2 regions of the Stenotrophomonas sp. STEN030 genome follow, and region 1 is predicted to be linked to the other one. Evidence: riboswitches for the same ligand, from Rfam matches in the RefSeq annotation. Region 1 holds a riboswitch; the other holds the start of a gene.
The links. A riboswitch is a leader RNA that binds a small molecule or an ion and turns the genes downstream of it on or off. The one in region 1 is predicted to bind cobalamin.
Positions count from the first base shown of each region.

Region 2: another riboswitch for cobalamin. It lies ahead of ACVOLR_RS19050 (ribonucleoside-diphosphate reductase subunit alpha); the one in region 1 lies ahead of btuB (TonB-dependent vitamin B12 receptor).

Region 1 is NZ_JBRREB010000038.1:13,987-17,391, reverse strand. Features, by position in the region: gene btuB (TonB-dependent vitamin B12 receptor) at 1-1,539, opposite strand, end outside; cobalamin riboswitch at 1,655-1,891, opposite strand; gene cobT (nicotinate-nucleotide--dimethylbenzimidazole phosphoribosyltransferase) at 2,217-3,287, shown strand; gene ACVOLR_RS13795 (histidine phosphatase family protein) at 3,284-3,405, shown strand, end outside.
Region 2 is NZ_JBRREB010000082.1:1,415-4,819, reverse strand. Features, by position in the region: gene ACVOLR_RS19050 (ribonucleoside-diphosphate reductase subunit alpha) at 1-1,407, opposite strand, end outside; cobalamin riboswitch at 1,679-1,896, opposite strand; gene ACVOLR_RS19045 (DUF2884 family protein) at 2,167-2,976, shown strand; gene ACVOLR_RS19040 (vWA domain-containing protein) at 3,154-3,405, opposite strand, start outside.

The DNA of each region.
Region 1 (3,405 bases):
GCGCGGGTCGGTGAAGCTGGCCTGGGCGTTGATGTCGAAACCGGCCAGCGACAGGTAGCCGGTCAGCTCGGCACCGCGGATGCGGGCTTCGGCGACGTTGACCAGGTCGAAGTTGCTGTCATAGCCGATCAGCTGGTCGACGCGGGTTTCGTAGGCGTTGAAGGTCCAGTTCCAGTTGTCGGCGTACTGCGCGATGCCGAGGTTCAGGCTCTTGGATTCTTCCGGCTTCAGGTTCGGGTTGCTGAAGCCCGGGTAGTACAGGTCGTTGAAGGTCGGTGCCTTGAAGCCGGTGCCGGCGCTGGCGGTCAGGCGGAAGCCGTTACCAAAGGCAAAGCCATAACCCAGGCTGCCGGTGGTGTGGTTGCCGAACTGCTCGTTGTCGTCGTTGCGCACGCTGGCCTGCAGCGAGTGCGCGCCGAACTGGCCCTGGTACTCGGCAAACACGCCAAGGTTGTCGCGCTGGTCGATGTCGAAAGCAGTGGAGCTGGTGACCTTGTCGTTCTGCCAATCGGCACCGGCGGTGATCTGCTGGCCTTCGGCGATGGTGAAGTCACCCTGCACGCTGGCGGTATCGCGGCGGGTATCGAAGGCGCTGGCGAAGCTGCGGGTGCCGGTGCTGGCATCAGCGAAGTAGTTGTCGGCTTCGTCGCGGTTGCGGCCAACCTGTGCGGTCAGGTTGAAGCGCTCCGATGCAGCCCAGGCGAGCTTGGCGCCGAAGACCTGCTGGCGGTTGTCGGCTTCGTTGCCGCCGAAGATGCTGCCGTCGTATTCGTTGAAGCTGTCGGCGTTGAGCACGTGGCCTTCCAGGCTCAGCGTGTCGGTCAGGGCGTAGCCACCGCGCACGTTGATGGAGGTGTTGCGGTAGCCATCGCGGTCCGGTTCATCGGCGAAGCAGCCAGCGCCCCAGCCAGCGGCGGTGCCACGGCAGGCGTTGATGCCGTCGGTTTCCTGGTAGCCGCCCTGGGCCGAGATCCAGCCGCGTTCACCGCGGTTGCTGAAGCCGGCGCTGACCTGGCGCAGGTTGTTGCTGCCGGCGGTGATCGCCAGGTTCTGCTGCAGGCCCTTGCCAGCGTTGCGGGTGAAAATCTGGATCACGCCGCCGATGGCCTCGGAGCCGTACAGGCTCGAACGCGGGCCACGCACGATCTCAACGCGCTCGATCTGGTCGACCGGCAGGTCCTGCAGTGCGGCCATGCCGCTGGTGGCCGAGGCAACGCGCACGCCGTCGACCAGCACCAGCACCTGGTTGGAGTTGCTGCCACGCAGGAACAGCGAGGTGATCTTGCCGTTTCCGCCCTGGTTGGCGAAGTCCAGGCCAGCGCGGCCGCGCAGCAGGTCCTGCAGCGAGTTGGCCTGGCTGTGGTCGATCTGCGCACGGTCGATGACCTGCACCGGCACCACGCTGTTCTGGATGGAGACCGGGGTGCGGGTAGCGGTGACGGTGACGTCGTCCAGCTCGGTCGGTGCGTTCTGCGCGGCGGCAACGCCCGGCAGTGCGAGGGCAAGGGCGAGCGAAAGAGAGTGGTAAGACAGTTTCATGGAAGCTCCTGGGCCTGCACGCTCCCGCGCAGGCGGATGGGGAAGGCTGCCAGAAGAGGGAGAAGACGGAGGCGGCGCACACGGCGCTACAGCCGCCGCCATGCCCTCCGCATCGCAACCAGTCGGCTTTCGGGCCGGTCTCCGGACTCGCAGGCGAGGCGGCGTGTGCCGCTTCCGTCCAGGCGCCTTCCCGTGCGGTGCACAGTGGCGGTATGCCTGGTCTTGTCCTGCTTACCGTTGCGGGGGCAGCGCCGGAATGGCGACATGCTGGAGATCCAGCAATGCGCGGCACCGGCTTCCCGTTTCAACCGACCGGCAATGCCGGGCGGTCACCTGAAAGTGCGCGCATTCTATGCCATTGCCGCCAGCGTTGCCGGAATGGGCGGCAACGGCCACCGTACCGCTGCGTCGTTGGTCGGTGTATGTGGACAGCGTGGGCGACAAGTCTGGTAGCGGCTATCAGGCCCTTGTAGCCCAGATAAGCACACCTGCAACGGGGAAGTGCAGGGCGTTGCGGACCTGCATTGCTGCTGCAATCACATTCCCGGGTGCGCTGCATTTACCCGGGTTATGTGTTGCTCGGGTTGGGTTTGCGCAGTGACTGCCGAAGCAGCTCATGCGCAGCACTGTTGCTGAATGGCTAGAATGCGCGCTGCAAACGCAGTATCGGAAGTGTCGTGACAGAAACATGGTACGGGCAGGCCTGCGGCCAGCCTTCGCAGGAATACCGGCAGCGTGCTCTGCTGCGCCAGCGCCAGCTGACCAAGCCGGAAGGCGCGTTGGGCCGCTTGGAGACCTTGGCCGTTGAGCTGGCCGCGCTGCAAGGCGTGGATCAGCCGGTGGCGCAACGTGTGCCGGTGGTCGTGTTCGCTGGCGATCACGGTGTGACCGCGCAGGGCGTTTCGGCCTACCCAGCGGAAGTGACGGTGCAGATGCTGCACAACTTTGCCGGCGGTGGTGCCGCCATTGCGGTGCTGGCGCGCGAACTGGGCCTGCCGCTGCACGTCTGGGATGTGGGCAGCCGCGCCACCGCGCCGATTGCCGGTGTGGTCAGTGCCAAGACGTTGCACGGCACTGCTGATTTCAGTACTGCCGCTGCGATGTCGGCTGCCGATCTGGACGCTGCCTTCGATGCCGGTCGTCGCGCGGTGGAAGCTGCCTGCGCCGACGGTACCGATCTGTTGGTGTTCGGTGAGATGGGCATCGGCAACACCACCGCTGCCAGTGCGGTAGCCGCCGTGCTTGGCCCGTTGCCGCTGGACGAGTTGGTCGGTGCTGGTACCGGCCTGGATGCGGTGCGCATGGTGCAGAAGAAAAATCTGATCGCACGCGCGCTGAGCCTGCATGGTGAAGCGATCGATACGGCCGAGTCGCCCGCATGCGAAGCATTGCAACGTGTAGGTGGATTGGAGATCGCAGCGATCAGCGCGGCGATGATTGCCGCTGCGCAGCGTCGTATTCCGGTGTTGGTGGATGGCTTCATCGTCTCTGCTGCGGCATTGGCGGCAGTGCGCATCAATCCGAGTCTGCGGCCGTGGCTGCTGTTCTCGCATCAATCGGCCGAGCGCGGTCATATTCGTCTGTTGGAAACGCTGCAGGCACAGCCATTGCTGTCGTTGGACCTGCGTCTTGGCGAAGGCTCCGGCGCCGCGCTCGCGCTGCCGCTGGTACGCATGGCCTGCGCCCTGCACAACAGCATGGCGACGTTTGCTGAAGCCGCTGTTGCCGATCGCGGTGGTGGCCGATGATTCTTGATCTGCTGCGGCATGCTTCCACTGGGCGTGCAGGTCATCTGGACGGTCGTACTGACCCGCCCTTGATCGACGGTGCGATGGATGCGCTGTACCGCTGTCATGCCGGCATCGG
Region 2 (3,405 bases), on a different contig from region 1:
CACGGCCAGGCGCACGGTCTCGGCCAGCTTCTCGAAATCGAAATCGCCATGCGCGTCGAGGTGGTTGCCGAGATTGATCGAGCCCAGGTTGCAGACTGCGGTCTCGTCGTTGGAGGTGATCTCCAGGATCTCGGTGCACAGGTTGGACAGGTGGATCACGTTGCCGGCGCGCAGGGTCTGGTTGCTGGCCAGGTTGCACTTGTCCTTGAACGTCATCCAGCCGTTGCCGGTCTCAGCCAGGGTGCGCATCATCCGCGAGTACAGCTTGCGTGCCGACACGGTCTTGCGCGCCTTGCCCTGGGTTTCCGCCTGCACATAGGCCTGCTCGAAGGCCGGGCCGAACAGATCGGTCAGCTCCGGCACCACGCGCGGATCGAACAGCGACCATTCCTGGTCGGCCTCGACGCGCTGCATGAACAGGTCCGGCACCCAGTTGGCCAGGTTGAGGTTATGCGTGCGGCGCGAATCATCACCGGCGTTGTCGCGCAGTTCGAGGAAGTCCTCGATGTCGGCATGCCAGGTTTCCAGATAGACGCAGGCCGCGCCCTTGCGCTTGCCGCCCTGGTTGACCGCAGCCACCGAGGAATCCAGCGTCTTCAGCCACGGCACGATGCCGTTGGAGTGACCGTTGGTCGACTTGATCAGCGAGCCGCGCGAACGCACGCGGGTATAGCTGACGCCGATGCCGCCACTGAACTTGGACAGCTGGGCGATATCGGCATAGCGGTCGTAGATGGACTCCAGCGAATCCTGCGGCGAATCCAGCAGGAAGCACGAGGACAGCTGCTCGTGGCTGGTGCCGGCGTTGAACAGGGTCGGGCTGGACGGCAGGTAGTCCAGGCTGCCCAGCCGCTGGTACAGCGCCAGTGCTTCGGGCACGTCCTCGCTCAGTGCGCTGGCGATGCGCAGGAAGAACTGCTGCGGGGTTTCGATGACCTTGCGCGAATGCGGATGCCGCAGCAGGTAGCGGTCATACATGGTGCGCAGGCCGAAGTAATCGAAGTTCAGGTCGTAGCCCGGATCGATCGCGTCGTTGAGCTTGCGTGCATTGACCTGCACGAAGTTGAGCAGGCGGTCGTTGATCAGGCCGACTTCGTGGCCACGGCCAACCGACTGCGAGAACGCATGGATTTCCTGGCCGGAAACTTCCTTGCCGATGAAGTTGGCCAGCAGGCGCGCGGCCAGGCGGCCGTACTCGGGCTCTTCGCCGATCAGCAGGGCGGCGGTACGGATCGACAGCTCGTCCAGTTCCTGGGTGCTGGCGCCGTTGTACAGGCCGGAGATGGTGCGCGTGGCCACCCGCATCGGGTCCACCGCATGCAGGCCTTCGCAGCAACGCTGGATGGCGCGGACAATCTTGTTGAGGTCTACCGGCTCGGTGCTGCCATTGCGCTTGGTCACGCTCATGGCGGTGGCGGTCGGCGGCGGGGTCAGTTCAAAACCGGCTTCAGCCGGAGCGACGTCAGTATGAGTGGCAGTCACGACGATGGTGTCCTTGCAAACGTTATGCACGCAGCTCCTGCCCGCGCAGGAAGCAGAGCCGGTACGGAGCAGCGAGCATGGAAGGACGGCGTCGCAGCAGCCGCGACAGCGCACGACCAAGAGTCGGCAGCAGCCACGGCACCACGTCACCAGCCGTCTTCCCCTCGAAGACACCGCAGCCGGCACCACGCGGTGTGCATCGCGTGGCTGTCGGCAGGTCTTCGGACTCATGGGCAGGAAGGCGGGAGCCTTCTCCTACTCCGCCGCTTCCCAAGGCGTTTGCCTCAGTGCTGTTGGCGGGGTCGTTCCCAATTACCGCTGCGGGGCAGTGCCGGACTAGCCTTGAAGGCATCACCAGCTTCCCTATTAATCCGACGGAAAAATCCCGTCAGAACCGACGGAGCACAAGATAGTGGGGGTGTATGACAGGGTCAACACCAAATCTAGTATTTCTTTGCCAAGCCTTGCGGCACAAGGCTTGGACTGTCTGCCGCCCAGGCCGGACACTGCAACCTGCTGGAACGGAGTGCGCAGTCAAGCCTTTTGCAGAGTTTTTTTGTAGGGAAACCACCTGTCTTGATAACGTAAATTTCTGATGAAATTTCCGGACGTGACTTCCGGCCGACGCAGCCCATGCCGCGAGCGGCCAAGCTGGTCGCGTCCTCCCGCCACGAGCTCGCCGCCATGCGCCTGCTGCCCATTGCCACATCACTGGCCCTGCTGCTGCCGCTGATAGCCCAGGCCGCTACGGTCAAGGCGCCGGAGCTGTCCGCTGACCAATGTGGCGTGTCCACCGACTACAACGTGCTGGTCGACGGCGGCGGCATCTGGCTGCGCCGCGACACGCTGCCGATGCGCGAGATCGTGTTCCACGACGGCCAGCTGAGCATCGACAACCGCATGCAGACGGTATCGGCCGCGGATGCACAACGCCTGCGCGCACTGGAGAACGGCGTGCGCCAGCTGATGCCGGCGGTCACCGGCATTGCCAACGAGTCGGTTGGCATCACCTTCGATACGCTGGATGCGGTTTATGAGGCTCTGACCGGCGATGCCAACTCACGCAAGGTCCGCAAGCTGCGCAAGGAAGCCGAACGCTTCGTCGACACCACCATCGGCCGCGGCCGCTGGGAGCAGGAGCTGTTCGATGACGGCTTCGAGGCACGGGTGGAAGCCGCTGCCGAGAGCCTGAGCGGATCGATCGCGCGTAGTGTGCTGTGGATGGTATTCACCGGCCGCGAGGACAAGCTGGACAAGCGCACCGAAAAACTCGACGCCGAACTGGAGCAGCGCCTGCAGGGCCGTACTGTTGCCTTGGAACAGCACGCGCGTTCGTTGTGCACGCAGGTACAGGCACTGGACCGTCTGCAGTCGGCACTGGAGTTTCGCCTTGATGGCCAGCCATTGCGGATGATGCGCGTGAGCGGAGATACCGCGACGCTGACAGCAAGCGATGACCGTCAGGACGACAGCATTCCGTTGCCAGCGCGGTAAAGCCCGCTTTCGGTAGTACCGAGCCATGCTCGGCAGGGGCATTACCGGTAAAGCCCATTGCCGAGCATGGCTCGGCACTACAGGGCTTGGCCTTGGAAGCTGGCAATCCTCGAACGGCCCCAAAGCCTACCCCTCCCCAACCCTCCCCTTGCCTGCGGCAAAGGGAGGGAGCACAGCTCATCCCTTCGGCAACTGCGCCAGTTCCTCGCGCACCAGCTTCACCACCAGCTTGTCCAGGGTATCGACCGAATAGTTCTCCACCTCATGCACGGTCTCGCTACCCGGGCCGCTGGAAGGATCACTCGCATCCTTGTAAGTGAGGAAGATGAAACGCCCGCCGGTGTACTGCGCAATCTGCCGTTGCGCGATCTCACCGGTGGTGTCCTGGCCGGATGCGGCCACGCTCAACACCTTGATGCCCTTGCCCAA